3 regions of the Pseudorhodoplanes sinuspersici genome follow, and region 3 is predicted to be linked to each of the others. Evidence: predicted binding sites of a transcription regulator. Region 3 holds the regulator's gene; each other region holds the start of a gene.
What was found. The regulator LexA, encoded in region 3, represses DNA repair genes until DNA is damaged. The targets are predictions, from matches to a motif close to TGTTCNNNNTGTGTTCNG.

Region 1 (10,666 bases), 2.9 Mb from region 3:
TTTGAGGCGCGAGCCGGGAATGAGTTGCTGGAAAGCCGTGCCGTAAGCGGGCGGGATCACCTTGTCGTCATCGCCCCAGACGATCAGCGTTGGCACGGTAATGCGATGTAGCCATTTGTGCAGATCGGGATTGTAGAGCCGCGGCTGCCAGCCGAGGTTTGCGGTGGCAAGACGGTTCTTCATTTCGGCAAAGAGCTCATCGTCGGTCGGCGCCATGGCCAGCATGGCTTCGGCGAAGCGCGGCTCATGGAAGATGTTGCGGATGAATTCCTCGCGCGACCACATGAAGATGTCGCCCTTGGGCTGGCCCTTCACATGGATGCCGGCGGCGCAGATCAGCGTCAGCGTCTTCAAGGCGCTGTCGTTGCGCACCGCGATTTCAGAGGCGATCCAGCCGCCAAGCGACACGCCGGCAAGATTGACGCGCTGCAGTTTCAGGGCGTCGATCAGGTCGAGGTAGAAATAGGCGAGGTCGCCGATGTTATCGAGCCAGTCCGGCGTCTCCGACCCGCCGAAGCCCGGATGCTCCGGAACGATTAGGTCGAAGCGCTGTGACAGCGCCTCCATGAAGGGTAGCCAGGCGGAGGCGCCGCGCGCGCCATGTAGAAAAAGCAGCTTTTCACCGCTGCCGCCGCGCATGATCCGGACCTTGCATCCGGCGATCGTTTCGAAGTGTTCTTGATAGGGCACGTTGTGACCTCCCGGTGCATCACCGTTAACGCGATGCGGGCATGCCGCCAAGTGGTGGGCAACAGGAAGGAATTGCGCTATTCGGGCGTTAGCACCGTTTGCCGCTCATTCCCGCATCCGGGTCGGCGCTTTGCGCAGCCCGAGTGTAAACTCCAGCGGGAATCCAGACTGGGCCCCGCTTTCGCGGGGACGAGCGGAGGGAAGGTGCTTGCGGATGCCCCGGAGACGAACGTGCCAGCCGAAGCCAAAAATTTTACTCTCGAAGACCTCGCCCAGCGGGTGAAGGAGCGCGCGAAGGCCAGCGCGGAGGTGTCCTATACCCGCAAGCTGCTTGACAAGGGTGTGCCCCATTGCGCCAAGAAGTTCGGCGAAGAGGCGGTCGAAGTCGTATTGGCGGCGGTGGCTGAGGATCGCGAGCGGGTGATCTCGGAAGCAGCCGATGTCCTGTATCATCTCGTCGTGGTGCTGGAAGCGCGCGGCATTACGGTGTCCGAGGTGCAGGCTGAACTGGCAGGCCGCGTTGGCCAGTCCGGATTGCAGGAAAAGGCCTCACGGCCGCGCGAATAAGAATTCAGCAGCCGGAAAACGCGGCTCAAGAGCGAATGATGGAACAGCGTATCGAACCGGAAGTGTCGCCTTATCGCAGCTTCAGCCGTGCCGAATGGGCCGCGCTGCGCGCCGATACGCCGATGACCTTGAACCCGGAAGAGGTCGCGGTGCTGCGTTCGATGCACGACCGCCTGGACATGGAGGAGGTCGAGCACATCTATCTGCCGCTGTCGCGCCTGTTGTCGATGTATGTCGCGGCGTCGCAGCGGCTGTTTCGCGTGCAGCAAAGCTTTCTCGGCACCGAGGATTCGAAGGTGCCCTACATCATCGGCGTGGCCGGCTCGGTCGCCGTCGGCAAGTCCACGACGGCCCGTGTGCTGCAGGCGCTGCTCGCCCGCTGGCCGAATACGCCGAAGGTCGATCTCGTGACGACGGATGGCTTTCTCTATCCGAACGCGGTGCTGGAACGCGAAGCGCTGATGGAGAGGAAAGGCTTTCCGGAAAGCTATGACCTGCCGGAGTTGTTGCGCTTCTTGTCAGGCATCAAGGCTGGCCGCCGGCCGATGCGCGCGCCGATCTATTCGCACATCGTCTACGACGTCGTGCCCAATGAATGGATCGAGATCGACCGGCCGGACATCCTGATCGTCGAAGGCTTGAACGTGCTGCAGACCGGCCGTCCGCCGAAGGATGGCAAGGCGGTGCCGTTCGTGTCCGACTTTTTCGATTTCTCGGTTTACATCGATGCGACGGACGACGTGCTCGAGCGCTGGTATGTGGAACGCTTCCTGGCGCTGCGGCTCACCGCATTCCGCGATCCGATGTCGTACTTCCATCGCTATTCGCGGCTGTCGGACGATGAAGCGGTCGCGACCGCGAAGAGCATCTGGAACCGAATCAACCTTCTCAATCTGCAAGAGAATATCCTGCCGACGCGGCTGCGCGCCGATCTGATCCTGACCAAGAACGCGCAGCATCTGATCGACGAGGTCGCGCTGCGAAGGTTGTGAGAATGCTTTCGGGCTGGGTTCACTCTGTCCGTTCATTCCCGCGTAAGCGGGAATCCGGGATCTTGACTCTGGGTCCCGCTTTCGCGGGGACGAACGGGATCCATTCGAATTCAAGCCGCGTGGCGGTCGGCCTCGACGCCGAAATGCTCGATATAGCGCGCGTTGATGGCTGACACCGGCAGCACGATCAGCACGTCGGTGGTGCCGAACTGATAATCGATGACGGCGCCATCACCGACGAAGGCGCCGAGCCGCAGATAGCCTTTGACCAGCGGCGGCAAAGTACGCAGCGCCGCACGCTGATCGATCGATGCGCGGGACATGCGGTTCATGTCGATGCGGCGTTCCGGCTTCGCCTGCGCGCGCCAGATCTCCGGCGCCTGCGCGAAGTGATGCAAGAACGAGAGCGGCAAGGACAGGGCATAGGGATCGATGCCGTCGAGGCTAGCGCAGCCGAGCAGCACATCGAATTTGTTGCGCACCACATAGGCCCAGATGCCATGCCACAACAGCTCGACCGTACGCTTGTTGCGATAGGGCAGGAGAACACAGGAGCGGCCGAGTTCGAGAAATTTCAGATGGCGATGGCGCGATACCAGCGCGCCGACATCGAATTCGTTCGCGGTGTAGAAGCCGTCATGGGCATCGGCGACATCCTGACGGAGCAGGCGATAGGTGCCGACAACGGACGGGCCGAGCGGTGTACGATGCGCGTGGTCGACGACCAGAAGGTGATCACAAATGGCATCGAAGGCATCCGAATCGCGTTGCAGGATGCGTGCGCCAATGGTCGCTGAGGCCTCGCCTTCTTCAAAGAACACACGATAGCGCAGCCGCTGCGCACGACGAATATCGGCGGCGCTGCTCGCGAGGCGCACTTCCAGCGTGCCGAGCCGGCCGAGTGTTGCCGTTTCGCCCGCCAGAGCTTTGAACCTGTTATTTTCGCCGCGCCGTGGTCTGGCCGTCTCATCCACGAAGGAGGGCATTGGCCAGATACGGCCAAATAACCGGCGGTGTGACGTGAAGGTCTGGCTTTGCATGCAAGGCCCTGCCCGGCCAAGGGACCAAATCTGATCAAGCCGCGTGCCAGTAGAAAGCGCTTTTTCCCAACCGTTTTGTGACAGCGTGTGGCGCGTCTATGCCGCCATGGCGCGGGGATAGATCTCCACAATGGCGGCGAGCTTTTCGCGGTCCAGTGGTTTGGTCAGGAAATTGTCCATGCCCGCGGCCATGCAGGCATCGCGGATATCGGCGGAGACATTCGCGGTCAGTGCGACGATTGGTGTGTGCCGCGCGCCACTTGCACCCTCCAGCGCGCGGATGCGGCGTGTGGCTTCAAGGCCGTCGATGCCGCTCATCCGCAGATCCATCAGAATGAGATCGAAGGGCTCGCCGGCTGTGTGGGCGGCCAGGAATGAATCCATCGCCGCATCGCCGCTGGCGACAACGGTCGGGCGATGATCAAGCTTCTGCAACAACGCGCGCGTGAGCAGCGCATTGATTTCGTTGTCCTCGGCAACAAGGATCGATAGTCCCTTGGAATGGTCGCGCCGGCCGTGCGGAGCATCGGTTGGGAGGCTGTCGCTCAGCTTGGCAAAGCCGTCGCTGTTCAGGCGCATGCGTTCCGCAAGTGACGCGGCCCGCACCGGCTTCACCAGATAGCCGGTGAAACCGTTCGCTTTCAGGCCGTCCAATTCGCTGCGCGCGGCTGGGGTGATGGTGACAAGACGGCACGGCACCGAACGTGTTGCGGCCAGCAAGGTCCCGATTGCATCCGCGCTCACGGCGTGATCGATCAGGATTGCGCTCCAGTCCTGCTCGGGCAGCAAAGCCATGGCCACCGCTTCATTCGGCGCAATGGCAACGCGGGCGCCCCATCGCGTCAGGCGGCGTGCGATCAACGGCGCCTCGATCGATGATGGCGCAACGATCATCACCGTTCGCCCAGCAAGGGCAGGCGCGGCGAACGTCTTTGTCTCGTCGGCCTCGTCCGGTGCCGGCAACGGAACGGCCACTTCGAACAATGCGCCTTCGCCGGGGACGCTTTCCACCGAAATGCGCCCCTGCATGCCTTCGACGATGCGTTTGGAGATGGCAAGCCCAAGGCCGGTGCCGTCGGCGTGGCCGATGCCGGCCTCGCCCTGTTCGAATTCCCGGAAGATTTTGGCCTGCTCGTCCGGCGTGATGCCGACGCCGGTGTCTTGCACCTTGAACAGAACCTCGCCCGGCAGGGCACCCGGTTCGACCACGATGGCGACGCCCCCCTTGTCGGTGAATTTGATAGCATTGCCGGCGAGATTCATCAGCACCTGACGCAGTCGTGTCTGATCGCCGATAACGCGTGCAGGCAGGCGCTCGTCGATATCGCTGGCGATTTCGAGCCCCTTGGCCTGCGCGCGCGTGGCGAGGAGTTCGGCGACATCCTCGATCATCGCGCCCAGCGCAAAGGGGCGCGCCTCAAGATCAATGCGGCCGGCCTCGATCTTCGAGAAGTCGAGGATCTCTTCGATCAGCGACAGCAGCGTTTCGCCCGAAGTCTTCACGGCACGGGTATAGGTCGTTTGTTCTGGCGTGAGACGCGTATCAAGCAGGAGATCGGCCATGCCGATGATGCCGTTCAGCGGCGTGCGGATCTCGTGCGACACCGTCGCAAGGAAGCGTGATTTTGCCCGGCTTGCGGCTTCCGCCTGATCGCGCGCTTCCGCCAATGCACTTTCGGTCAAGGCTGACTCGCGGCTTCGTTGCCCGATCATCTCGTCTTGCGAGACGAGAAATGCGCGCGTGCGCTCGTCGGCCTCATGCATGTGCCAGATACGATCCGACAATTCTTCGTTGTGCTGTTTTGTCTGACGGACATCGGCACGCAGCTGGCGATTGCGATAGAGAAGGACGGCCAGCGCAACGCAGGCAATCGCGAATAAGCCGGAAATGCCGATGGCAAAAGCGGCAGGGTCGTATGTCACAACGCCACTCGTGGCGCCGATCATGAATCCGGTGACAACCCAGAATCCGGCGAGCAACAGAAAAGCCATCCGCGTAAAGCGGAACAGCAAGCTGCGCACCCGCACCCCATTCACCGGCATGCCCGACACCCCGTTCGCGACGCTCGTTGTTTTCCTTGAGAGCACGAGCTTTCGGAAAAACGGTTCCGCTTTCCCGGATCGTGCTCTGGAGACGGCGCCATTTGTCTTTGCGGAGAGTGACGAAAAGGGATTGCGATAGCCCTTAATCCCCGCACGGACGGCTCAGCGTGTGCGCCGGCGGTTAACCGTGCCTCTCGAAAATATCTAAAATTTTATGGGTCTTAGAGCGTTTTCGAGGGAAGTGGACACCGGTTCGCGTGAAGAAAACGCGCCAACACAGAAAGTCAGGCCGCGCGGCGCATGTCGTCGGACAACGCGCGATAGGATAGCGCTTCGGCGAGATGGATGCGTCCGACAAGGTCGGCGCCATCGAGATCGGCCAAAGTCCGCGCGACGCGAAGCACGCGATGATACCCGCGCGCGGACAATTGCATGGCATCGGCGGCTTCGCGCAGCAGGGCGACGCCACTTTTGTCGAGCCGCGCAACCTCTTCCAGCATCGCGCCTGACGCCTGAGAATTCGTCCGTATTTGCGGTAGCCCGAGGTCAGCATAACGCATCGCTTGAATGTCCCTGGCCCGGGCGACGCGCGCCGCGACTTCGGTGCTGCCCTCTGACGGTGGCGGCAGGATCAGATCGGCGGCGGTCACAGCCGGCACTTCGATATGCAGATCGATGCGGTCGAGCAGCGGACCGGAGATCCGCATCTGATAATCGGCGGCGCACCGAAGATTGGCTCCGCGCTTGCAGGCATAGCCCGGATCGCTGGCGCGACCACAGCGGCAGGGATTCATCGCTGCGATCAGCATGAAGCGCGCCGGATAAGTGATGCGATGATTGGCGCGAGCGATGGACACCTCGCCGGTCTCCAAAGGCTGACGCAGCGAATCCAGCGCTTGGCCCTGAAACTCTGCAAATTCATCGAGGAAGAGAACGCCACGATGGGCGAGCGACACTTCGCCTGGACGCGCCCGCAATCCGCCGCCAACCAAAGCCGGCATGCTGGCCGAATGATGCGGGGCGCGGAACGGCCGACGGTTGGTCAGGGAGCCGTCGGCAATCTCGCCCGCGACCGAGGCGATCATCGATACTTCCAGCAATTCGTCGGGTGTCAGCGGTGGCAGGATCGACGGCAATCGCGCCGCCAGCATCGATTTGCCGGCGCCGGGCGGACCGATCATCAAAAGATTATGGCCGCCGGCGGCGGCCACTTCGAGCGCACGCTTGGCGCTTTCCTGTCCCTTGATGTCGATAAGGTCGAGCAGCGTCGCTTCGCTTTCGCGGATCTTCGGTTGCGGGCGCGACAGCACCTGCGTGCCGCGAAAATGATTGGCGAGCTGGATCAGCGAACCGGCAGCGATGATCTCCATTTCCGGACTGGCCCAGGCCGCTTCCGGTCCGCAGGCTTTCGGGCAGATCAGTCCTTCACCGCGCGCGTTGGCGCCGATAGCTGCGGGCAGCACACCGGCAACCGGCGCAATTGACCCGTCGAGACCGAGTTCGCCAAGCACCGTGAAGCCAGACAGGGCGTCGTGAGGAATGGCGCCGATTGCCGCCATCAGGCCGAGCGCAATCGGCAGATCGTAATGGCTTCCTTCCTTCGGCAGATCGGCAGGCGCCAGATTGACGGTGATGCGGCGCGCCGGCAGTGCCAGCCCGGAGGCGATCAGCGCAGCGCGGACGCGTTCCCGTGCCTCCGATACAGCCTTGTCAGCGAGGCCGACGACGTGGAAGGCCGGCAGGCCGGGTGCGACCTGCACCTGCACGTCGACCGCGCGGGCTTCGATGCCCTCGAATGCCACTGTGGAAACGCGCTGAACCATCGGCCGCCCCTGCCAATGAAAACAGGCTAGCGGATTCAAATACCGCTGACAAGAACATTTGCAGAACAAAACGACTCACGCTAGCGTTCTGGCACAGGGACAGGAGCAAGCTATGGTCGATCTGAAATCGTTGCAGGATGAAGTCGCACAGGCGCGCCGCGCCCGCATGGAAGCTGAAGCAGCAGGCTTCAACCTTGAACATCTGATTGAGCAGATGCGCGCCGGCCGTACGCTGCAAGAAATCGATATGGAAGAGATCGAAATGGAGGAACTGGCCTCGCGAGAAGACGCTTAGTCGTTCTTTTTCGCAGCCGTTTGCGTGTGCAGTTCGCGGACGAGATTGTCGAGGCTTTGCGCAAACGCCTCGAGCTGGAAATTCTGCGGATCGTCGTGCTTGTTGCGGATGCCTTCATCCAGCACTGAGTGGAAGGCAGGAATAAGCCAGAAGCCGGCTCTGCGGCTTGCCACTGTGTAGACCAGCGCCAGCGAATCGTACTGGGCCTGCGAAAAGCCCGGATCAGGCGCAAGAAAATCGTTGCGTCGGCCATAGCTGCGCAGAGCGCGGCGCGGCTGAATCAATTCGATGTGCAGAAACAGTCCCTTCAGCGCGCTGCCGAAGTTTCTTGCACTCTCGAACTTTGTTGCGCGCCATGGCACCGAGAAATCATGTGCAGCCAAGATCGCGCCGCCGCGGTTGATGAACACATGCGCGCGCTCGATGTCGTTCGAGCATTCGTAACGCGCAAGATTATTGATCTTCGGGTCATCGTCGATCGAGAGCGGCCAGGGCTGCGTGCGATAATTCGGCGTCGAGGTATCGTGAAAGACGATGTAGGTCGCTGAGCGCGCTAGCGGATCGTTGTCATGCGCATGCGACACGGGCCGCGCAAGATTGTTGATCAGATCTTCGGCCGCGCCGCGCTCGCGCAGCAATGTCACCAGCGTTTCGTGTGATGGCAGATCGGCATCACTCCCGACGCGCTTTTCGATGGCACCCGGCAGTGCTTCCAGCGGCAAGCCAAGCCGCCCGACCGGCTCAACCGGATTGAGCAGGCAGCGCGCCTGTTCGGCCGGGGTGCCGGCAAAGACCTGCGTGTCGGGATCGAATTGGCAAAAGCCGCCGGTGTCTTTCAGCACGACCGGCGGACGCTTGGCGAAACGGCAGGGCCCGGCCGCGGACGCATCAATAGTCCAGCCGGCCAGCAACGCTATTGCGATGGCAGCGGACAGGCCGCTTCGAGTGAGATGGAGGACGCTGTTCAAGGACACGGGCGGAGAGGCTCAAGTTTCAGCCACGCTAGCGCACGCTCGATTGCCGTGACAATCGGGCAAAAGCGCCCACTGCGCGCTTACGATGCTTTCCGCTTCGCCTCGATCGCGTCCCAGACCATCGCTGCGACATCGGGGCCGCCGACATTGCGGATCGCGCGAATGCCGGTCGGCGACGTGACATTGATCTCGGTCAGGTTGCCGTCGATCACGTCGATGCCGACAAGGATCAGTCCGCGCTCGCGCAAGGCCGGTCCAAGCCGCGTGCAGATTTCACGTTCGCGCGGGGTCAGTTCGGTTTCCTTCGGCGATCCGCCACGCACCATGTTGGAGCGCAGGTCGTCCGGCGCCGGCACACGGTTCACGGCGCCGGCATATTCGCCGTCCACCAGAATGATGCGCTTGTCGCCATGTTTCACGGCGGGCAGAAAGCTTTGCACCATCCACTGTTCTCGGAACGTGGTCGCGAACAGGTCGTAGAGCGAACCGAAATTGAGGTCGTCCTTGGTCAGCCGGAAGACCGAGCCGCCGCCGTGGCCGTAAAGCGGCTTCATGACGATGTCGCCATGCTCCTCGCGAAACGACTTGATCTCATGGAGATCGCGCGTGATCAAAGTCGGCGGCATCAGGTCGGAAAATTCCATGACGAAGATCTTTTCCGGCGCGTTGCGCACATGCGCGGGATCGTTCACCACCAGCGTCTTCGGATGCACACGCTCCAGCATATGCGTGGTGGTGATATAGGACATGTCGAAAGGCGGGTCCTGCCGCAGCAGGATGACGTCGAAGGATTGCAGATTGACCCGCTTTGCCTCGCCCAGCGTGACGTGATTGCCGAGTTCGTCGCGGACCTCCACAGGCTGCACGGTGGCAAAGACTTCGCCGCCGCGCTGCGCCAGCTTGTCCGGGGTGTAGTAGGACAGCCGGTGGCCGCGCGCCTTGGCCTCGAGCATCAATGCGAAAGTGGAATCGCCGCGGATATTGATCCGCTCGATCGGGTCCATCTGGACGGCAACATCAAGGGGCATAGGTCTTTGTTCTTCTTGCGATTTTCAAAGGGAAGGGCGTGTCGGGGGCGCGGCAAAACTTGGGGTTAATAAATACCTGCCATCCTGCAACGCAACCCCTGCCAAGTTCATGGATCGTTCGCCGTGGCATTCCGAAGACTGACGATCGCGGCCAAGCTCTATGCCATTTTCGCGCTTCTCGCGACAGTCACGCTGGCGATTGCCGTCGTCGCCGTTCTGAATGCGCGCCGCCATGCCGTCCTGACCAATGAGTTTCGCGCAACTTACGATGGTGCGCGGCAATTGGAGCGGGTCAATTCGCTGATCCATGCCGTGGTCATGGAGTCGCGCGGGCTGGTGATGGCGCCCAATGACTCTTCCCGGCGGGTCGCCGCGACGCGGCTGATTGCTTTCAATGACCGGCTGGGCGATGCGGTCACCGAATTGCAGTGGAACATCAAGCCAGAGGAAAAGGATGCATTCGAGGCGTTCTCGCAGCGCCTGAAAACATTCCAGGAAGCGTGGCGCGATCTGGTCAGCCGTAGTCCCGGCGACAAGGCGATGCTGCGTGAGTTTGGCGAAACTGATGCCGGTTACGTGGTGCTGACCCGCGATATCGAAGCGTTGGGGCAGACTTATGCGCAGCGCTCGAAGCGCCTTTATGCCGAGATCGATGCCGGCGCCCGCCGCTTCGCGTTGCTCCTGGCGGCACTGGCGGCGCTGCTCCTCGCACTTGCGGCCGTCGGCACCATTATCGTCTGGCGATCCTGCATTCGTCCGCTGGCTGCGATCACGCGCGTCACCGAGAAAGTGGCCGATGGTCAACTCGACGTCGCCATTCCCTATCGCGGGCGTGGTGACGAAATCGGCGCGCTGGCGACCTCGATCGCGGTCTTCCAGGCCGCCATGCGCCACAACGAGCAACTGACCAGCACCGTGCGCGGCGATGCCGAGGCGCGGCAGAAGCAGCAGGAGGCAATCGCCGCAGAAGCCGCCCGCTTTTCCGCTGACGTTGAAGGCACGCTGAGCGATCTGATGAAAATGTCGCGCCGCGCCAAGACGGCGTCGACCGAATTGACCAATGCCGTGAATATCACGCTGGATCGCACCAGCCGTGCCACCGAAGCGTCGGCTGAATCCAATGCCAATGTGCGCGACATTGCTTCGGCTGCCGATGAACTGGCCATGTCGGTGATGGAGATCGAACGCCAGGTTTCGCAGTCGCACGAGATTGC
Region 2 (10,666 bases), 2.6 Mb from region 3:
CAATTCACGCTGCTGGATCGCGATGGCGCGTCCGCCTCCAGGAATTGAACGTGCAAAAACAATCGCCCGCTTTCGCGGGCGATGGGGCCAAATCAGAACGAAGAGGGCTGTCAGCTCGCTGTGGCGAGCTTCTTCTCAAGCTGGCGCTTCAACTCGAGGGCCTTCGGTGACAGTTCGACATCCTTGGCCTTGGCCAGGAATGCGTCGAGACCGCCGCGATGGTCGACTGTCTTCAGCGCATTGGCCGAAATACGGAAGCGCACCGAGCGATTGAGCGTATCGGAGGTCAGCGTCACGTTGACAAGATTCGGCAGGAACCGCCGCTTGGTTTTGCGGTTCGAATGGCTCACCTTGTGACCGGTCTGTGCCGCTTTGCCGGTCAGGTCGCACTTCCGCGACATGGTCAAAATCCTAATAGTTCGAGGCCGCGCCGAGGGCACAATGGCCTTCATGGGATGTCTGCTAGGCCGCGGACGTATAAAGAGGCCGGGCCGGGGCGTCAAGGCAAGGAAGCGGGCGGAACCATACAATCGGCGCATTGGTGGCGAATCGTTTACCGTATGGGGCGGCCCTGCCGGACCGCCCAGAACCGGGCGATGAGGGTGCCGGGTGCCAATTCGACTGAAGAATTTCTACCGGACGGTGGTGGCGGGGGTCATTCTCGGTATGGCTGCCGCTGGTCAGGCGGAGGCTCAGGCCAAGCTCGACGCCCGTTATGCGGTGACGCTGGCCGGGATCAAGCTCGGCGAGGGATCCTGGGTGATCGACGTCGGCGAAGACCAGTTCTCTGTCGCCGCCAGCGGCGCGACATCCGGTCTTGCCCGCATTTTCAGCTCCGGGCGGGGCAGCGGGGAGTCCCGCGGCACGATCAAGAACGATCAATTCGTGCCGGCCCGCTACGCCATCTCGATCAAAAGCGGCAAAAAAACTGAAGACGTACGGTTGAAGCTCAATGACGGCACGGTCAAGGACGTGTCGATTGTGCCAGCGGCCCCGGAACCGCCGGATCGTGTTCCGGTGACCGACGCGCACAAGCGCAATGTTTTCGACCCCATGACGGGTTCGTTGCTGCGAATATCCGGGAACGGGAATCTGATGAAACCGGAAGTCTGCCGCCAGCACACGCCCATTTTCGATGGCCGGATGCGCTACGATCTGACGCTGGCCTACAAGCGGATGGAGCAGGTGAAGGTGCCCGGCTATGCGGGGCCTGCACTGGTATGTGCGATCTATTTCGCGCCGCTTGCTGGCCACGTGCCGAGCCGCGCGGCGATCAAGTACCTGATCGATCAGCGTGACATGGAAACGTGGCTGGTGCCGATCGGCGGCACCCGGGTCATGGTGCCGATCCGGGTTCAGGTGCCGACGCCGCTCGGGCTCGGCGTGATGGAGGCGACCAGCTTCAATGTCATGCCGCGTCCAACCCGCGCCAGCATCAAGATGCAATAGCCGTCTTGTTTTATCCCCGCTGTTCTCCACATTCGTGGACGGAGAGCGAGCCTTGACTCTTTGAGGTTGCTCTGGACTCCGCCGCAGTCCTGCGTGAGCTGACTTTGGGACCACCGCAAACGAGACAAAACACTCGATCTAGGGGAGTTCCTTGGATTTATGCTACATGTCGCGGTGAACGAACGCGAACACTGCCTAAGTCGGCGATTCGGCCGCGATTCGTTCCAGACTCGTTCCAACCCGTCATGGCGGGAGCAAAAAGCGGCTCCAGGTGTTGCGTTGTGGTACAGACCGCGCCATTGGTGGTGATGTGATCGCAACCGGAAGCATCTCCTGACAATTAACTGACCCGCCCTCACGCTTCGGTTTTCGGATCACTGATGCCCATTTCCTTTTCGCCTGGCCCTCGAAGCGACGCCCGCATGCGTGGTGCCGGCGTCACCGCCGTGCTCGGACCGACCAATACCGGAAAGACCCATCTGGCGATCGAGCGGATGCTGGCGCATTCGTCCGGCATTATCGGGCTGCCGCTGCGGCTTCTGGCGCGAGAGGTTTACAATAAGGTCGCGGCGCGGATCGGCCCGGATTCCGTCGCGCTGATCACCGGTGAAGAGAAGATCAAGCCGGCCAATCCGCGCTACTGGGTATCGACCGTCGAGGCGATGCCGCAGGATATCGATCCGGCCTTCATTGCTATCGACGAAATCCAGATCGCCGCTGATTTCGAGCGCGGGCATGTGTTCACCGACCGCATTCTCAATCGTCGCGGGCGCGAAGAAACGTTGATTCTCGGCGCCGCCACCGTGCGGCCCATGGTTGAGCGGCTACTACCCGGTGCGAATATCATTTCGCGGCCGAGATTGTCGCAGCTTACCTTTGCCGGTGACCGAAAGATGACCCGGCTGCCCAGCCGGTCCGCCATCGTCGCATTCTCCGCTGATGAGGTTTACGCAATCGCGGAATTGATTCGACGCCAGCGTGGCGGCGCAGCGGTGGTGCTGGGTGCGCTTTCGCCACGAACACGCAATGCGCAAGTGGCACTCTATCAATCCGGCGATGTGGATTATCTCATTGCGACTGATGCCATCGGGATGGGTCTCAACCTCGATGTTGATCACGTTGCCTTTGCGTCCGACCGCAAATTCGACGGCTATCAATTCCGCAACCTCAATCCCGCCGAACTGGCGCAGATTGCGGGCCGTGCGGGCCGCGCGACGCGAGATGGCACATTCGGGACGACCGGCCGCTGTGCGCCCTTCGACGACGAACTCGTGCGGCAACTCGAGAGCCATTCTTTCGAACCGCTGAAGTTGCTGCAGTGGCGCAATTCAGCTCTCGACTTTGCCTCGATAGGCGCATTACAGGCTTCGTTGTCGGAGGTGCCCACCGAAACGGGTCTGACGCGCGCACCGCTCGCCGAGGATATCCTTATTCTTGAACATGCTGCGCGCGATGAGGACATCCGAGCGCTGGCGAAAACACGGATGGCCGTCGAGCGGCTATGGGAGGCCTGCCAGGTTCCAGATTACCGGAAGATCGCACCAGCCAATCATGCCGAACTTGTCACGACCCTCTATGGATTTTTGATGAGAGAGGGTAAAATCCCGGATGACTGGTTCGCTCGCCAGGTGGCACAGGCGGATCATACCGAAGGCGATATCGACTCTCTCTCCACACGGATTGCGCATGTACGAACCTGGACGTTTGTTGCCAACAGGCCGGATTGGCTCGCCGATCCCGATCATTGGCAAGGCGTTACGCGCGCCGTTGAGGACAAATTGTCGGATGCGTTACACGAACGCCTTACGGCCCGCTTTGTCGATCGCCGCACAAGCGTGTTAATGCGGCGACTGCGCGAGAACACAACATTGGATAGTGAAATTTCAAAGACTGGCGACGTTACGGTCGAGGGCCATCTGGTCGGACGTCTCGAAGGCTTTCGCTTTGCTGCAGACCCATCGGCCGGCGGCTCCGAGGCCAAGGCCTTGCATGCCGCTGCGCAGAAGGCGCTGGCTGGAGAAATCGACACACGGGCCAATCGGCTGTCCCAGGCGCCGGACGAGCAATTCGTTCTGACGTCGGACGGCACGATCCGCTGGACTGGCGACGCTGTTGCCAAGCTGGTTGCCGGCGAAGAGGTCATGCGGCCGCGGATTCGCATTCTTGCTGATGAGCAATTGACCGGCACGCCGCGCGAACAGGTACAGGCGCGGCTCGATCTTTGGACCAAGGCGCATATCGACAAGCTGCTCGGACCGTTGACGGCACTTGCTGCGGCCGAAGATGTCATCGGTATCGCTCGCGGCATCGCTTATCGTCTGATCGAGGATCTGGGCGTGCTGGAGCGGCAAAAGGTCGCCGAGGACGTGAAGGGGCTCGATCAGCCATCCCGCGCGAGCCTGCGGAAATACAGCGTCCGCTTCGGCGCCTATCACATCTACATCCCGCAATTGCTGAAGCCGGCGCCGCGGACGCTGGCGACGCTGCTCTACGCCATCAAGCACGACAACGGCGACATGCGTGGGCTCGATGATGTCCAGCAGCTCGCGTCGAGCGGCCGCACATCGATTCCGGCCAACAAGGACATCCAGAAGAACTTGTATCGCGTTGCCGGTTATCGCGTGGCCGGCGAGCGCGCGGTCCGCGTCGATATCCTGGAGCGATTGGCCGACCTCATTCGTCCGGCACTGGCGTGGCGCGACAATTCGCCAGGCATCAAACCGCCCGGCGCGCTTGATGGTACCGGCTTTACGGTGACAGTCGGTATGACGTCGCTGGTCGGTTCTTCCGGCGAAGATTTCGCGTCGATCCTGCGTTCACTCGGCTATCGCATGGAGCGGCGACCGAAACCGGCCGAGCCGGTTGCATCTTCGCCGTCGGAGCCCGCCCAGACCGCAGACGCAGTTCAGCCATCCGACAATGCAGACGGCAGTGCCGAAAGCGTTTTGAATGGCGAAACTGCCGACGCTGTCGAAACACCGGCCGCGGAAGCGGCCATCGTCGATGCAGCGCCTGTTGCCGAGACCGTGGCGAGCGAACCGGTAGTCACCGCTGAGGCGGTCACTGCCGAAGAACCCGCGCAAGTCGTAGCCGCAGAGCCGGTCGTTCCTGCCGAACCTGTCGTTACCGCTCAGCCTGCCGTTGCCTCAGAGGCTGATGTTGTTTCGTCTGAACCCGCGCCGGAGACGGCTGACACTGCTGAGATCGTTCTCAACGCGGAAGCGACCGCTGAAACGGCAGCAGCACCAGCCGAGCCCGAACTGATTGAGGTGTGGCGTCCGGGTCGCTTCGAGCAACGTGAGCGGCGTCCGCAGGGGCGCCACCATCGCCGCGACAATCGCGGGGCGCCGCGGCAAGCTGAAGGGCAAGCGGTTGCTGCTCCCGCTGACGGATTGCCGGTACAAGCGGCTGATGCAGCGGCAGAGACGCCGCGTCAGGACAATCGGTCGGAGCAGCGCCAGAGGGGGCCGCGTCCGCCGCGCAAGGACCGTCATCAGCGTCACGGGCGGCCTGAAGGCGGCCCGCGACATGAAGGTCAACGCCACGAAGGCCAGCGTCATGGCAAGCCGGGCGGTGGTCATCGTCAGGACGCACGTCCGCGTCCCGATCGGCGCGAGAAAGAGCCGGATCCCAATTCGCCTTTTGCAAAGCTTGCGGCCCTGAAGGCTCAGCTTGAGGCGGATTCCAAGGAGCGCCGCTAACGATTGGATCGGCAGCGTATCGACAAGTGGCTGTGGCATGCGCGTGTGGTCCGCACGCGCACCGCGGCAGCAGGACTGGTCGGTGGTGGTCTCATCCGGATCAATGGCGCCCGCATCGATGCTGCGAGCCGTGCCGTGCGGATCGGCGACGTGGTCACCATTGCATTCGACACAATCAAAATCCTGAAAGTGACGGGCTTTTCGGAGCGTCGTGGTTCCGCAACCGATGCCACCCTCCTATATGAGGATCTGCAGGTGGTTGCGCCGGTTCAACAGGGAAATCCGACGGTTGAACCTGAGGCCGCGACCCGGCGCCCGAACAAACGCGAGCGGCGCGATATTGTCAGGCTCAAGCGACCTGATAATGATCATTGACGGTTCGCAAATGCAGTGCCTTGCGTGGCGGTAACCCTTAAGCTAGGGACAAAATGCTGCGCCTGTCTGGAGTTAGAATGACTTACGTCGTCAACGATAGTTGCATCCGCTGCAAGTTCATGGACTGCGTGGAAGTGTGCCCCGTCGATTGCTTCTACGAGGGCGAGAACATGCTCGTCATCCATCCTGACGAGTGTATCGATTGCGGCGTCTGTGAGCCGGAATGCCCCGTCGAGGCGATCAAGCCGGATACCGATCCGGGCTTGGAGAAGTGGCTTTCGCTCAATGCCGAATATGCCAAGGTCTGGCCGAATATTACCGCCAAGAAGGAGCCGCCGGCCGACCACAAGGAATGGGAAGGCGTGGAGGGCAAGGAGCAATATTTTTCTCCGGAACCCGGTACCGGCAATTGAAAGCTTCCCAGGCTATCCTTCTTAATCTTTTCGCCTGATTTTTGCCGTCGAAATCGCCGCTGGCGGGCTTCGCAGCGCGTTAACACATTGATTTTTACGGAAAATGTGTTATACAAGCGTCATAGGAACGACATAACCGAACCCCTTTCGGGGAGCACGCAATTTTCGGGTCCGTTCCGGAGGAAGCCGTCATAGAAGGAGCGTGATTTTTATCACGCGCGCGACCCGTGGCAGATAAATCGCGTTCAAAGAGCAAGAAAGCGTCCAGCGACAGCAAGCGCCGGGCGAAAAAAGCCTCCGCCGCAACCCGGCGGACCTCAACGGCTTCGCGGCACGCTGGCCGTGGGGCTCCCGTGGCTAAGGCAACCAGCCGGCCGAAACCGGCCGGTGAAGGAGCGACCTCCGGAATGACTGTTAATAAGAAGGCCACCACTCAACGTCAGGGCTTCAAGACCACTGAATTCGTCGTCTATCCGGCCCATGGCGTGGGCCAGATCATGGCGATCGAAGAGCAGGAAGTGGCTGGCGCCAAGCTTGAACTGTTTGTCATCAATTTCGTGAAGGACAAGATGACCCTGCGCGTCCCGACGGCGAAGATCGCCTCGGTTGGCATGCGCAAATTGTCCGAGCCGGCCATGGTGAAGCGCGCTCTGGAGACCCTGAAGGGCCGCGCCCGCATCAAGCGTACCATGTGGTCGCGCCGTGCGCAGGAATACGAGGCAAAGATCAATTCCGGCGACATCGTCGCCATCGCCGAAGTGGTGCGCGACCTGTACCGCTCCGAGCAGCAGCCGGAGCAGTCCTACTCAGAACGCCAGCTTTATGAGGCGGCGCTGGACCGTCTGTCGCGCGAAATCTCGGCCGTGCAGCACATTACCGAGACCGAAGCGGTGAAGGAAATCGAAGGCGCGCTCGCGAAAGGCCCGCGCCGCGGACCGAAGCCGGCTGAAGGCGCTGCGGCTGACGCCGATGCGGACGCCGATGACAGCGAATCCGTGGAGGATGAAGCGGCCTGATCCGCTCTGCTCTGCTTGTTATTCTGCAAAAAAGCCCGGTGTTCGCACCGGGCTTTTTCATTGGTCTGCGTTGTTCTGATCGATTCCAATCCATCGAGCATGATGTTGTCCGAAAACCGCTTCGCACTTTTCGGCATCATGCTCTAACCGGCTTCCCTTATGCGCAAGCGACCTTGCGGTGCAGCAACAAGTCGTGATTTTAGAAAACTATTCTAAGCCGAAGAAGAAACTTCCAAAGATTGTGATTGCTACACCTCGTAGAAACCGCGTTGCTCGGACGCGAGCACTGCTAGAGTGCGATATTCCACGGGTGCTCCATGACGGTAACCGAGCTTCGGACGTCCAGTTGCGTCTCGGGAATGTGCTGCATTGAAGGCGGCACCTTTCGCATGGGGTCGGACCGGCATTATCCCGAAGAGGCGCCGGTCCATCGCGTCACCGTCAGCAGTTTCTGGATCGATGTCACGCCGGTGACCAACCGGCAATTCAAGGATTTCGTCAAAGCGACCGGCCATGTGACCGTCGCCGAGACGATGCCCGACCCGAAGGATTATCCGGGCGCGCTGCCGCACATGCTCTATGCCGGCTCGCTGGTGTTTTCGCCGCCGTCGCATCCCGTGAATCTGCGCGACTGGAGTCAGTGGTGGCAATTTCTGAAGGGCGCCAACTGGCGGCACCCTTACGGGCCGAAAAGCAACATCAACGGTCTCGACAATCATCCGGTGGTGCATGTGGCTTATGCCGACGCATTCGCCTATGCGCACTGGGCCGGCAAGGATCTGCCGACGGAGGCCGAATGGGAATTCGCAGCGCGCGGCGGTCTCGATGGCGCCGAATATGCGTGGGGTGAAGAATTCACACCGAATGGCGAGCATCGTGCCAATACCTGGCAGGGCAATTTCCCGCACGAAAACCTGAACGTCGATGGGTTCGCGCGCACGTCGCCGGTGAAAGCCTTTTCCCCGAATGGTTATGGCCTTCACGACATGATCGGCAATGTCTGGGAATGGACATCCGATTGGTATGCGCCAAAACACGAAGCCGATGCGCCGAAAGCCTGCTGCATTCCGGAAAACCCGCGCGGCGCGCGCGAGGACGGCAGCTACGATCCCTGCCAGCCGAACATTAAAATCCCACGCAAAGTTTTAAAGGGTGGCTCGCATTTATGCGCGCCAAATTACTGCCGACGCTATCGGCCCGCTGCGCGGCATGCTGAGCCGGTCGATACATCGACAAGTCACGTCGGATTCAGGTGCGTCACACGAATCTAGCCTGCCACGACAATCAACAGGGAGGAATGCGCAATGCCTAGCTGCCTGTCTATTGGAAAGTTGGCAAGAGTCTCACAAAGGGCACAACACACCAAAACAAATTGGTGCCTGCGAGCAAGCGCAGCGCTGATCGGGGCTGCTGCGCTGATGTCGGTTGCTTTGCCGGTGTGGACGGATGCGCAAGCGCAGGCACCTCAGCCACAACAGAGACCCAATATCCTGTTCATCATGGGCGACGATATCGGCTGGATGCAGCCGGGCATCTATCACCGTGGCCTGATGGTGGGAGAGACACCGAATATCGATCGCATCGGCAACGAAGGCGCGGTGTTCATGCATTATTACGCCGAGCAGAGCTGCACGGCGGGGCGCAATGCCTTCTTCACCGGCATGAATCCGCTGCGCACCGGCATGATCCCGCCGCAACTGCCCGGCAGCCCGTCCTATCTGCGGCCCGGCACGCCGGCCATTGCCAAATTCCTGCTCGACCTCGGTTACAACACCGGCGAGTTCGGCAAAAACCATCTCGGCGATCACACCGACTCGCTGCCGACCGCGCACGGCTTCCAGGAATACTGGGGCTACCTGTATCACCTCGACGCGATGCAGGGTGTGAGCTTCCAGGACATCAACAAGACCCCAACCCAGCAGACGGTGGCGCCGCCGTGCCGGAACACGCCGATCCCCGGCATCCCGGAAGTGCCGGGCGCAGTCGATCCGAAAACCACGATCTGCCTGACGCCTCCGCGCAATGTCTTGCATTGCAAGTCAGACGGGTCATCCAAGACCCAGATGTGTGTCGACCAGGGTCCGCTCACGCTCGAGCGATCGAAGGGCGTGGACGAGGAAATCTCGGCCAAGGTCATCGACTTCCTCGACCGCAACGACCCGAAGAAGACCAACAAGCCGTTCTTCGTCTGGTACAATCCGGCGCGCATGCACGTCACGACCGTGCTGAATGACAAATACATGGCCATGGTGGGCGAGCCGGGTGGCAAGGACTGGGGCGTCAATGAAGCCGGCATGAAGCAGATGGACGACAACATCGGCTATGTGCTGAAAAAGCTCGAAGACATGGGGCAGCTCGACAACACCATCGTCGTGTTTACGACCGACAACGGCGCCGAGACCTTCACCTTCCCGGACGGTGGCATCACGCCGTTCAAGGGCTCAAAGATGAACACCTGGGAAGGCGGCATGCGCGCTCCGGCAGTCATGCGCTGGCCGGGCGTCATCAAGCCGGGCACGGTCAAGAACGACATCTTCGCGTCGCTCGACTGGCTGCCCACGCTGGTCGAGATCGCGGGCGGAGACAAGGGCGATGCGCTGAACAAGCGGATCATGGCCGGCAGCTATCCCGGCATCGTCAAGACCAAGCTCGATGGCGTGAACCAGATCGAGTATCTTAGCGGTCGTTCGGAAAAGTCGGCGCGCGACACGTTCTTCTACTATTCCAGCAAGCATCCGTCGGCGGTGCGCTACAAGAACTGGAAGATGTATTTCGCCATCGCGCCGGAAACTGCGACGGGCTTCCTCTTGCCGGGAGTCCAGACTCAGTTCGCAGCCGGCGTCGTAAACCTCAAGCGCGATCCCTTCGAGACGTCGTGGGGCACGGAGAAAAAGGCGGGTTTCTGGTTCAGCGGCGCGCTCGCCGGGCCGGTGACGGCTTTCATCTACGACTGGAATCTGCTGCCCATCGGCCAGGCGCTGTGGCTCAAGGAGCTGGAATCCTACAAGGAGTTTCCCCCCCTTCAGGATCCCGCGAGCTACAACCTCGATCAGGTGATGGAGGAGCTCAAAAAGATGCCGACACACCCCAGCCAGTAGTTTGGATGTTTGCCGGTGATGCGGCGGCCCATGAAGCAGGCCAGGACTGCCGGCCGCAGCGACCAGTCGCAAACGTCAGACCGCGATTCGAGAAAACGGGCGCCCCGAGCGGGGCGTCCGCTTGCGTGTGTGGGCCAAACGAGACGACAACGCGAGGTGCCTCGGAGGGTGAGAGGAGCGAGCGATGCGAATGTTCTTGATGCTGAGGCTGTTTCTCGTATCCCTGTTCATTGTTTTTGGCACTGTCTCGGCGAAAGCCCAGACCGATCCGTTGCCGTCGTGGAACGACGGCGTTCCAAAAAAGGCAATCATTGAACTCGTCGGTCGCGTCACGAAGGAGGGCGGGCCGGATTTTGTGCCCGTACCGGAGCGGATCGCCACCTTCGACAATGACGGCACGCTTTGGTGCGAGCAGCCGTTCTATGTCCAGATGGCCTTCGCGTTCGATCGCGTGAAGGTGATGGCGCCTCAGCATCCGGAATGGAAAACCAAGCAGCCGTTCAAAGCGCTGCTGCAGGGCGATGTGAAAACGGCGGCGACGGCCGGCGAGAAGGGACTTCTTGCCGTGATTGCCGCGACACATTCCGGAATGACGGTCAGCCAGTTCGAACAAG
Region 3 (10,666 bases):
CGACAACTTTGATCCGTCCGGACCGTGGATTAGCGGAATATGCGCCATCGTTGGCACCGGCCAGCCGAGCGCATCATAGATCTGTTTCTGCCGGGCAGCGTTGGTCAGATGATCGTCGCCACGAATGATATGCGTCACGCCCATGTCATGATCGTCGACCACAACGGCGAGCATATAGGTGGGATTGCCGTCTGACCGCAGCAGCACGAGATCGTCGAGATCCTCGTTCTGCCAGACCACGCGACCTTGAACCTGATCCTCAATCACCGTCTCGCCGGTGGAGGGCGCTTTCAGCCGGATGACCGGTTTGGCGCCCGCCGGCGCCTCGGACGGATCGCGGTCACGCCAGCGGCCGTCATACATGCGAGCCCGGCCCGCCTTGCGGGCAGCCTCGCGCATCGCGGTGAGTTCCTCCGGCGTCGCATAGCAGCGATAGGCGTTGCCGGAAGCCAGCAATTGCTCGGCCACCTCGCGATGGCGGGCGGCGCGCGCGAATTGATGAACGGCGTCCCCGTCCCAGGTGATGCCGAGCCAGGTTAACCCGTCGAGAATGGCGCTGATTGCAGCCTCGGTCGAGCGCTCGCGGTCGGTGTCCTCGATCCGCAGCAGCATCTTGCCGCCGCGCCCGCGGGCATAGAGCCAGTTGAACAGCGCTGTGCGCGCTCCGCCGATATGGAGGAAGCCGGTCGGGGAAGGCGCAAAGCGGGTGACGACGGGGTCGGACATCCTAGGCTCGGTCAGCGTCAGCGGTTGTTTCGGTCGGAATCAGCCCATCTATCATGTGATAATGCGGGCGGAAACAGCGCATTGCGCGGCAATAAGGCAAGGGCGCGGCAAGGTTTACAGTGTCTGGACCTTGGCGCTCGGGAACGAATTTGGCAGATAGGCGCGTCGCGGACGGCTGCGGCACAGCAGAGGCTAAACGAATGGCGGTTGACGAGACTTCAACGACGGAAGCAGGGCGCGACTTCATTCGCGACATCGTGCAGGCGGACCTTGATTCCGGCCGCCATAAATCGGTCGTCACCCGCTTCCCGCCGGAACCGAACGGCTATCTGCATATCGGCCACGCCAAGTCGATCGGCCTGAATTTCGGGATCGCACAGGAATTCGGCGGCCGCTGCCACCTGCGGTTCGACGACACCAACCCCGCCAAGGAAGAGCAGGAATATATCGACGCCATCAAGACCGACGTGCATTGGCTCGGTTACGATTGGGGCGACAATCTGTTTCACGCGTCGGATTATTTCGAGCAACTCTACGAATGGGCCGAGCTGCTGATCCGCGACGGCAAGGCCTATGTCGACGACCAGACGCCCACACAAATGCGCGAGACCCGCGGCACGTTGACCGAGCCCGGTGTGAACTCACCTTTCCGCGACCGGTCTGTCGAGGAGAATCTGGATCTGTTCCGCCGCATGCGCGCCGGTGAATTCCCGAACGGCGCCCGCGTGCTGCGGGCCAAGATCGACATGGCGTCCGGCAATATCAATCTGCGCGACCCGGTGCTTTACCGTATCCTACACGCGCATCATCCGCGCACCGGCGACGCCTGGAAGATCTATCCGAGCTACGACTTCGCGCATGGGCAGTCGGATGCGATCGAACACATCACGCATTCGATCTGCACGCTGGAATTCGAGGACCATCGTCCACTCTACGACTGGTTCATCGAAAACCTGCCGGTCCCGTCAAAGCCGCACCAATATGAATTCGCACGGCTGAATCTCAGCTACACGATCCTGTCAAAGCGTGTGCTGACGCAGCTGGTGCGCGATGGCCATGTGTCGGGCTGGGACGATCCGCGCATGCCGACGCTGGCCGGTCTGCGCCGGCGCGGCGTGCCGGCGGCGGCTTTGCGCGATTTCATCAAGCGCATCGGCGTCGCCAAGGCCAACAGCGTCGTCGATGTCGCGATGTTCGACTTTGCGATCCGCGAGACGTTGAACAAGACCGCCTTGCGGCGCATGGCCGTGCTGCGCCCGCTGAAAATCGTGATCGAGAATTATCCGGAAGGGCAGAGCGAGGAGCTGGAGGCGGTCAATCATCCGGATGACGAGAATGCCGGCACCCGCCGCATCCGCTTCGGCCGCGAAATCTATATCGAGCAGGAAGACTTCATGGAGAACCCGCCGAAGAAATTCTTTCGGCTATCTCCGGGGTCGGAAGTGCGGCTGCGCTACGCCTATTTCGTCACCTGCCGTGAGGTGGTGAAGAACGATGCCGGCGAGATCATCGAGCTTCGCTGCACCTATGATCCGGCCACCAAAGGCGGCAATGCGCCGGACGGCCGCAAGGTGAAGGCGACCATCCACTGGGTGTCGGCCGCCGACGCCGTGAATGCCGAGGTTCGCATCTACAATCCGCTTTTCACCAAGCCGGATCCGGACGCGTCGAATTTCGCGGCGGAACTCAATCCGCAATCGCTGGAAGTGCTGCCGGACGCCAAGCTGGAGCCGGTCCTGGCCGGCGACAATTCCGACGAGCCGGTGCAGTTCGAGCGCCAGGGCTATTTCGTCCGCGACCGGGACTCCAAGCCTGGCCATTTGGTGTTCAGCCGTACCATCGGCTTGCGCGACACCTGGGCCAAGGTGTCCGCGGGCGGGTAATGGCTTCGTCATTCCAGGACGCTGCGGGGAGCAGCGGACCCGGAATCCAGAGCCCATCCATTGAACTGGATTCCGGGCTCGCTCGCACGCAGCCAAGTTTACGCTGGCTGCGTGCACTTGCCAGCGATGCGAGCGCCCGGAATGACGTGGAGGCGGGCTTTGATGTAACCTGCTACCGCGGTAATGGCCGGGGCGGGGGCTCATGGCGGAGCAGGGCAAGGCGAGGAGCCGGGCGCGGGCGCGCACGTGGCCATTGGGCCACCGCGCGGCTGGCCAAAACCTTTCGCCCGGCTGGCTCGACGATCTCTCGCGTCTATCGCAAACAGCCGGCGCCCGCATCGGCGACTGGATTGCGTCCGACGTCGCACCCGGTCGCCTTGTTCCATGGCTGCCGGTGGCATTCGGGCTTGGGGTCGCGCTTTATTTTTCGGCCGATTACGAGCCGTCTCTTTGGGCTGGAGTCATCGCAACAGCGATTGCCTTGGCCATCTGTATTGCCACGCGAGCAAGACCGGTCGCTTGGCCGTTGATGATCGGCTTCACCGCAATCGCGGCGGGCTTCACGTTCGCGACATGGAAAAGCGTTCGCATCGCGCATCCTGTCCTTACCACGCCAGCTTACAACGTCACACTCACGGGCTTCGTCGAACGTCGTGAAGAACGCGAACGTAACGATCGGATCGTCATCCGCGTTCATAACATGAGTGGTGCGCGCGCGAATGAAAAACTCGAACGTGTCCGCGTCACGGTCCGCAAGGGCCTCGCTCCCGCTGTCGCCTCATTTGTCGAATTGCGCGCGCGGCTCAATCCGCCGCTCACACCGTTGCGTCCAGGCGGTTATGACTTCGCGCGCGATTATTATTTTCAGCAACTCGGCGCAACCGGATTCGTGCTTGGTCAAATCAAGCATGTCAGTGCGCCTGAATCGCCGAGCGTCTGGCTTCGTTATACGGCCGCAATCAGCGGTTTACGCGATGCCATCGACGCGCGCATTCGCGCGGCCGTGCCAGGAGACAAGGGCGCCATCGCATCGGCGCTGATCACCGGAAAACGCGATGCGATTTCCGCTCCCGTCAACGACGCCATGTATATCTCGAGCCTTGCGCATGTGTTGTCGATTTCCGGGTATCACATGGCCGTCGTCGCCGGCGTCGTGTTCTTCGTCGTCCGTGCCGGCCTCGCCTTGTTTCCAATCGTCGCCAGCCGCTATCCTATCAAGAAATGGGCGGCGGGCGCGGCGCTGATCATCGCGGCGTTCTATCTCTTGTTGTCGGGCGCAGAGATCGCGACGCAACGCGCCTTCATTATGACGGCCATTGTGCTGATCGGAGTCATGTTCGATCGGCCGGCGCTCACGTTGCGAACGATCGCGGTTGCCGCGCTGGTGCTGCTGGCGATTGCGCCAGAATCGATCGTCCATCCGAGTTTTCAGATGTCGTTTGCGGCAACACTGGCGCTGATCGCCGTCTATGAGCGCGGGCTGCCGTGGCTGTCCAATGTGCCCGACAAATCCTTGAGCGCACGCACTGCGTTATGGGGAGGCCGGGAGATCGTCGCACTCATTCTCGCATCGCTGGTCGCGGGGCTCGCGACCACCTTGTTCGCCGCTTATCACTTCCATCGCCTCGCACCCTATGGCGTTCTCGCCAATCTCTTGGCCATGCCGGCGGTCTCGATCTGGGTGATGCCCGTGGGTCTTCTGGCACTCGTCGCTTTGCCGTTCGGATTCGACCGGCCGTTCTGGTGGCTGATGGGCGAGGGGATTGAATGGATCATCGTGGCGGCAACCTGGGTCGCCAGCTTGCCTGGCGCTGTTGGCCGCATTCCCGCTTTTGGCATCGGCCCATTGCTGATCGGCACGGCAGGCCTCGTCGTTGTATGCCTCTTGCGTTCCCCGCTGCGCTGGACAGGTGCCGGCTTGGGCGCAGCTTGCATCGGCTTCATTCTAATCACGCCGCGTCCCGACATGTTCGTCTCCGCGGATGCGGGCATGGCAGCGGTGCGTGACGCGGGCGGCGTCTTGCGGATCATTGCGAGCCGACGGGACGAATTCGTGCTTGGCGAATGGCTCGCCGCCGATGGGGATTCACGATCTGCCAAGGATTCGTCGCTTGCGGAAAGCACACGCTGCGATGAAAACGGTTGCGTTGCCCGCCTGGCCGATGGGCGGCCCGTAGCATTGTCGCTTACGGCGGAAGCCGCAGCCGAAGATTGCGAAATCGCAGCCTTCGTCGTGACGAACAGAACGATTCCGCCGCATTGTGCCGCGCCGGCTATTGATCGCAACGTCGCACGGGCCAATGGCGCGAGCAGAGCACGATGGAACGGCTCTTCGTTCGCGATCGATTCAGCGCGACCGACAAACTATCAGCGCCCGTGGACGGCGAAGCCGGTGCAAACGGCAACGTCCGCGCAGCCGCAAGCACCACCGCGTGATGCGACGCCGCGTCTACAGGATCTGGATGTCGAAGATGCCGTGTCAGTACCGGCGGATTAGGCCGATCAGCTTGCCTTGGATGCGCACGCGTGTTGGCGGCAGGATGCGCACTTCGTAGGCCGTATTCGCCGGCTCGAGTGCGATCGACGCGCCTCTACGGCGGAAACGCTTCAGCGTGGCTTCCTCTTCGTCGATCAGTGCAACAACGATGTCGCCGGTATCGGCGCCGTCGGACTTGCGGATCAACGCAACGTCGCCGTCGAGGATGCCGGCTTCGATCATCGAATCGCCGCGGACTTCCAGCGCGAAATGTTCGCCCGATGCCGAGAGCATGTCCGGCGGAATATTGATGGTTTGAGTCTTGGTCTGGATCGCCTCGATCGGCGTACCGGCGGCGATCCGGCCCATCATCGGCACGGCCACGGGGCGATTGCCGCTGCTGCCATTGCCGTCGTCCTCCGAAGAGACGGTCCGGACACGGCCGAGATTGCCTTCGATGACGCTGGGCGTGAAGCCGCGGCGGGCGCCTGGTCCCTGGACGACGGAATCGGGCAGCTTGATCACCTCAATCGCCCGGGCGCGGTTGGGCAGGCGGCGAATGAAGCCGCGCTCCTCCAGAGCCGTGATCAGCCGGTGAATGCCGGACTTGGAGCGCAGGTCGAGCGCGTCCTTCATCTCGTCGAAGGAGGGTGGCACGCCGGCTTCTTTCAGCCGCTCGTTGATGAAGCGCAAAAGCTCGAACTGTTTCCGCGTCAACATCGATCGTCTCCCCCGGCAACCGGCACCTCAAGGGGTGCGAAACAAATCATGAACGGACACTATATGTTCGATATGTGTTCTGCAAGCCCTTAATTTGGAGTGAAGAAAGCGAAGGGATTTCAAAGGGGAAGTTTCAGGATCGTGCAGATCGAGCCAACCGCGCCCCGCGGTGCCAGCGGCTCGCGGAGGACGAGGCAATCGGCATGGGCCAGCACCCGGCCCATCGACGAATCCTGCAGCGGAAACGGCGTCGCCACCAGGGCTCCGCGGACCGACCGCGATATCCGGGCACGCAGATAATCGGCCCGCTCGTCATTCTCCGGCAGGTCGGAGCCCAGCAAAGCCTGCTCGGTCGGGTTCTCGACATCATGCCGCCCGGTCATCTTCCGCAGCAGCGGTCCCAGGAACAGGAAGGCGCAGACATAAGCCGACACGGGATTGCCCGGCAGGCCGAGCACCTGCATTTCGCCCAATTGTCCATGCATCAGCGGGCGGCCCGGTCGCATCGCAATCTTCCAGAACGACAGATCGATGTTTTCGGCCGAGAGCGCCTTCTGCACGAGATCGTAGTCGCCGACCGAGGCGCCGCCCATCGTCACCAGGACATCTACATTTGCATCGCGCGCGCGGCGGATGGCGGAGACTGTGTCTTCAAGACGATCCGCTACAATGCCGAGATCGATGACCTCAGCGCCCAGCCGCCGCGCAAAGGCCATGATCGAAAAGCCGTTCGAATAGATGATCTGGCCGGGCCCCGGCGTCTGCCCCGGCAACACGAGTTCATCGCCGGTCGCCAGCATGGCAACGCGCGGCTTGCGATGGACCGGCACCAGCGGATGGTTCATCGCCGCGGCGAGCGAAAGATCCCGGTCGGTCAGCACGCGGCTACGGACCAGCAGGATATCGTTGTCGAAAAAATCGAGCCCTGCTTTTCGGATATGACGCCCGGCTTGCGGCAATGTCGCGAAGATAATTTTGTCGCCCTCGCGGCGAGTATGTTCCTGCACGACGATGGTGTCGGCGCCGGCAGGCAATTCTCCGCCGGTGAAAATGCGCGCGGTCTGCCCAGCCTCGATCGCGCCGGTGAAGGGACGCCCGGCCGCAACCTCGCCAATCAGCGTCAGTTCGGTCGGCACCGTTGTGATATCTTCCGCGCGCACGGCGTAACCGTCCATCGCCGACACATCGACGGGCGGCTGTGTCCGCAGCGCGCGAAGATCCTCGGCCAGCACACGGCCATACGCTTCGTTCAATGCCACGTGCTCCGCCGGCAAAGGCCTAGCCTTCGCCAGCACGCGTTCGAGGGCGTCAGCAACCGGAAGCAATGACACAACACCTAATCCTTTGCGCGGAATAGACCGGACTTGCCGCCCGATTTCTCGATCAACCGAATGCCTTCGATGCGCATCTCGCGTTCGGCCGCCTTCACCATGTCATAGACGGTGAGACAGGCGACGGAAACAGCCGTCAGCGCTTCCATCTCGACGCCGGTCTGTCCCTGCACCTTGACGGTGGCGCGGACTGCGATGCCAGGCAATTGCGCATCAGGCGCAAGATCGACGGTCACCTGCGAAATCGCCAGCGGATGACAGAGCGGGATCAGGTCATGCGTCCGTTTCGCCGCCATGATGCCGGCAATGCGGGCCGTACTGAGCACGTCGCCCTTCTTGGCATTGCCGGAGACGACCAGATCGAGCGTCGCTTTCGACATGACGACCCGGCCTTCGGCAACGGCGACGCGTTCGGTCGATGCCTTCTCGGACACATCGACCATCCGTGCTTCGCCGGACGCACCAAGATGGGTGAGTTTGCCTGCCATGCGCCGTCAGCTCGCAGCGTCCTGCGGCCGTGCCAGCAGCGTGCGGGTTGCAGCAGCGACGTCATTCGCGCGCATCAGGCTTTCACCGATCAGGAAAGTGGAAATACCGACGTCCGATAATACAGCGAGATCCTCGGGGGTGAAGATACCGCTTTCACCGACGATAATCCTGTCGCGCGGCACTTTCGGGGCAAGTTTGCGGCTGACCTCGATCGAGGTTTCGAAAGTGCGCAGGTTTCGATTGTTGATTCCGATCAGCGACGAACGCAGTCGCAATGCGCGCGCCAGCTCGGCTTCGTCATGGATTTCGATCAGCACATCCATGCCGAGCGCAATAGCCGCGTCTTCAAGATCGCGCGCCAGCGCATCGTCGATCGCCGCCATGATCAGGAGGATACAATCGGCCCCGACACTGCGTGCTTCAGCCACCTGATACACATCGAACATGAAGTCCTTGCGCAAAGCGGGCAGGGTGGTCGCCGCACGGGCCTCGGTCAGATAGGACAGTTGGCCCTGGAAGGACGGCGCGTCGGTCAGGACCGACAGGCAGGTTGCGCCGCCGGCTTCATAAGCTTTGGCGATCGCCACAGGATCGAAATCGGCGCGGATCAATCCCTTCGACGGACTGGCCTTCTTCACTTCGGCGATCAGTGCATATTGCCCCGCCGCAAGCTTGCGTCTGATGGCGTTAGCAAAACCGCGCGTCGGCGCAGCTGCCCGCGCTTCACGTTCAAGCGTCGCAAAAGGCACGCGGCTTTTCGCAGCCGCGATTTCCTCGCGTTTATAGGCCTCGATCGTCTTGAGAATATCGGCCATCATCATTCACGCGTTGGACACGGTGATCAGGCGATCGAGCCTGGCGCGCGCCGCGCCTGACGACAACGCCTTGCCCGCCAGTTCAGCACCGTCCTGCAGCGTTTTTGCGGCGCCGGCGACCACGAGCGCAGCGGCGGCGTTGATCAGGGCTACATCGCGATAGGCGCTCGGTTTGTCATTCAGCACATCCTGCAAGGCGGCGGCATTGTGATCGGCGTCGCCGCCGCGCAGGGCTTCCGGCTTGGCCAGCGCAATGCCGATATCGGCCGGCGAAATCTCGAAGGTGCGCACCTTGCCGTTTTCCAAAGCCGCGACGGCGGTCGGACCGGAGGTTGTGATTTCATCGAGACCGTCAGAACCGTGGACCACCCAGGCGCACTCGGACCCGAGATTTTTCAGCACCAAAGCCAACGGCTCGATCCATTGCCGCGAGAACACGCCGACAAGCTGCCGCTTCACATTGGCCGGATTGGAGAGCGGTCCCAGAAGATTGAAGATCGTGCGCGTGCCAAGCTCGACGCGCGTCGGTCCGACATTCTTCATCGCCGGATGATGCGCGGGAGCGAACATGAAACCGATCCCGGCATCTGAAATGCATCGGCCGACATCGGCTGGCGTGAGGTCAATGTTCACGCCAAGCGACATCAACACATCGGCTGCGCCCGACTTCGACGACAGCGCCCGGTTGCCATGCTTGGCAACGGGAACGCCGGCGCCGGCGACAATGAACGCCGCGCAGGTCGAGATATTGTAGGAGCCGGATGCATCGCCGCCGGTGCCGACAACATCCACCGCATTCGCTGGTGCGTCGACCTTCAGCATCTTTGCGCGCATCGCCGCCACCGCACCCGTGATCTCGTCAACCGTCTCGCCGCGGACACGCAGCGCCATCAGGAGGCCACCCATCTGCGAGGGCGTCGCTTCGCCCGACATCATGCGGTCGAAGGCATGCGCAGCTTCGTCACGTGACAATACGGCACCTGTTGCGGCCTTGCCGATCAACGCCCTTAAATCGTCCGTCATGCCGCCCTCAATGAATGCGTTGTCGCGCCGCACCTTGATTCCAGGCGGCGGCAAGATCGAGAAAATTCTTCAGGATCAGATGCCCGTGTTCGGATGCGATGCTTTCGGGATGAAACTGCACGCCATGGACAGGCAACGTTTTGTGAGACAAACCCATAACGATCTGATCGTCGGTCTCGGCGGTGACCTGAAGCGCATCGGGCATCGTCTCGCGTTTGACCACAAGCGAATGATAGCGCGTCGCCTTGAATGATCCATTGATGCCGCGGAATACGCTGCCGCCGTCATGCCGGATATCACAGGTCTTGCCGTGAACCTGCGAGGGCGCGCGCACGACCTCGCCGCCAAAGGCCTGTCCGATCGCCTGATGACCAAGGCACACGCCGAGGATTGGAATCCGGTTAGACGCCCTGGCGATCAGATCGAGACAGATGCCGGCGTCATCGGGGGTGCGGGGCCCCGGCGAGAGCACGATTGCCTCGGGCTTGGCCGCGATGACATCGTCCACCGAGACCGCATCATTGCGGTGTACGACGATGTCGGCACCCAACCCGCCCAAGTAATGCACGAGGTTGAATGTGAAGCTGTCATAGTTGTCGATCAGAACGATCATGGCGCCCGGCAATCCATGCGCTCCCGGGCGAACGCAAATCCGAATACGCAATCTGCGCAAGCTTTGATTGCGTCGCAAAACCGGTACCGCGCTTGCTGACTGCGCGGCAGCCGCCGCGGGTTTAGACGGGGGTTCCAGGAGGGTCAAGCCGAGCGGCATTGGCCACAGGCGACGAGCCCGGCACGGCTGCGGTCATCGCCGTCGCCGCAGCGACGATGGTGCTCCGCAACCAGATGTGCCGGGGGTCGTGCTGGTGGCGCGCATGCCAGAGAAGGCTCATCGTGAAGCTGCCGAGATCGATAGGCGGGGCCAGCGCCACCAAACGTCCCATGCCAGCCGTCGTCTTGGCCAGGCTGGACGGCAGGGTCATGACGAGGTCCGAGCGTGCCGCAATCTCTACCGCGGCGAAGAAGCTTGGCACACGTACGTTCACCCGTCGTCGGCGGCCGATGGCATTCAGCGCGATGTCCACGGGCGCAGGTCCAATGCCGGTGACGCTCACCACGATATGGCCAAGCCGAAGATAGTCATCGAGCGTCAGTTTTTTGCCGGCATCAGGGTGTTCAGCACGCATCAGCGTGACGAACCCG

Region 1: the regulator LexA is predicted to act here: its motif matches at 7,206-7,223, upstream of CAK95_RS08825 (YifB family Mg chelatase-like AAA ATPase).
Region 2: the regulator LexA is predicted to act here: its motif matches at 1,670-1,687, upstream of CAK95_RS10555 (helicase-related protein).

What each region holds. Positions count from the first base shown of each region.
Region 1 covers NZ_CP021112.1:1,794,978-1,805,643, forward strand. Annotated here, with positions in the region: gene CAK95_RS08800 (alpha/beta fold hydrolase) at 1-690, opposite strand, end outside; gene CAK95_RS29880 (phosphoribosyl-ATP diphosphatase) at 922-1,257, shown strand; gene coaA (type I pantothenate kinase) at 1,296-2,249, shown strand; gene olsB (l-ornithine N(alpha)-acyltransferase) at 2,360-3,235, opposite strand; gene CAK95_RS08820 (ATP-binding protein) at 3,386-5,332, opposite strand; gene CAK95_RS08825 (YifB family Mg chelatase-like AAA ATPase) at 5,617-7,155, opposite strand; gene CAK95_RS08830 (hypothetical protein) at 7,268-7,450, shown strand; gene CAK95_RS08835 (hypothetical protein) at 7,447-8,424, opposite strand; gene gshB (glutathione synthase) at 8,505-9,452, opposite strand; gene CAK95_RS08845 (methyl-accepting chemotaxis protein) at 9,576-10,666, shown strand, end outside.
Region 2 covers NZ_CP021112.1:2,165,481-2,176,146, forward strand. Annotated here, with positions in the region: gene CAK95_RS10540 (esterase-like activity of phytase family protein) at 1-48, shown strand, start outside; gene rpmB (50S ribosomal protein L28) at 111-401, opposite strand; gene CAK95_RS10550 (DUF3108 domain-containing protein) at 610-1,449, shown strand; gene CAK95_RS10555 (helicase-related protein) at 1,830-5,150, shown strand; gene CAK95_RS10560 (RNA-binding S4 domain-containing protein) at 5,154-5,525, shown strand; gene fdxA (ferredoxin FdxA) at 5,603-5,938, shown strand; gene CAK95_RS10570 (CarD family transcriptional regulator) at 6,166-6,954, shown strand; gene CAK95_RS10575 (formylglycine-generating enzyme family protein) at 7,272-8,225, shown strand; gene CAK95_RS10580 (arylsulfatase) at 8,373-10,052, shown strand; gene CAK95_RS10585 (HAD family hydrolase) at 10,243-10,666, shown strand, end outside.
Region 3 covers NZ_CP021112.1:4,730,090-4,740,755, forward strand. Annotated here, with positions in the region: gene gltX (glutamate--tRNA ligase) at 1-726, opposite strand, end outside; gene CAK95_RS23055 (glutamine--tRNA ligase/YqeY domain fusion protein) at 927-2,609, shown strand; gene CAK95_RS23060 (ComEC/Rec2 family competence protein) at 2,812-5,106, shown strand; gene lexA (transcriptional repressor LexA) at 5,089-5,805, opposite strand; gene CAK95_RS23070 (molybdopterin molybdotransferase MoeA) at 5,925-7,136, opposite strand; gene moaC (cyclic pyranopterin monophosphate synthase MoaC) at 7,142-7,624, opposite strand; gene trpC (indole-3-glycerol phosphate synthase TrpC) at 7,631-8,440, opposite strand; gene trpD (anthranilate phosphoribosyltransferase) at 8,447-9,463, opposite strand; gene CAK95_RS23090 (anthranilate synthase component II) at 9,471-10,076, opposite strand; gene CAK95_RS23095 (LysR family transcriptional regulator) at 10,198-10,666, opposite strand, start outside.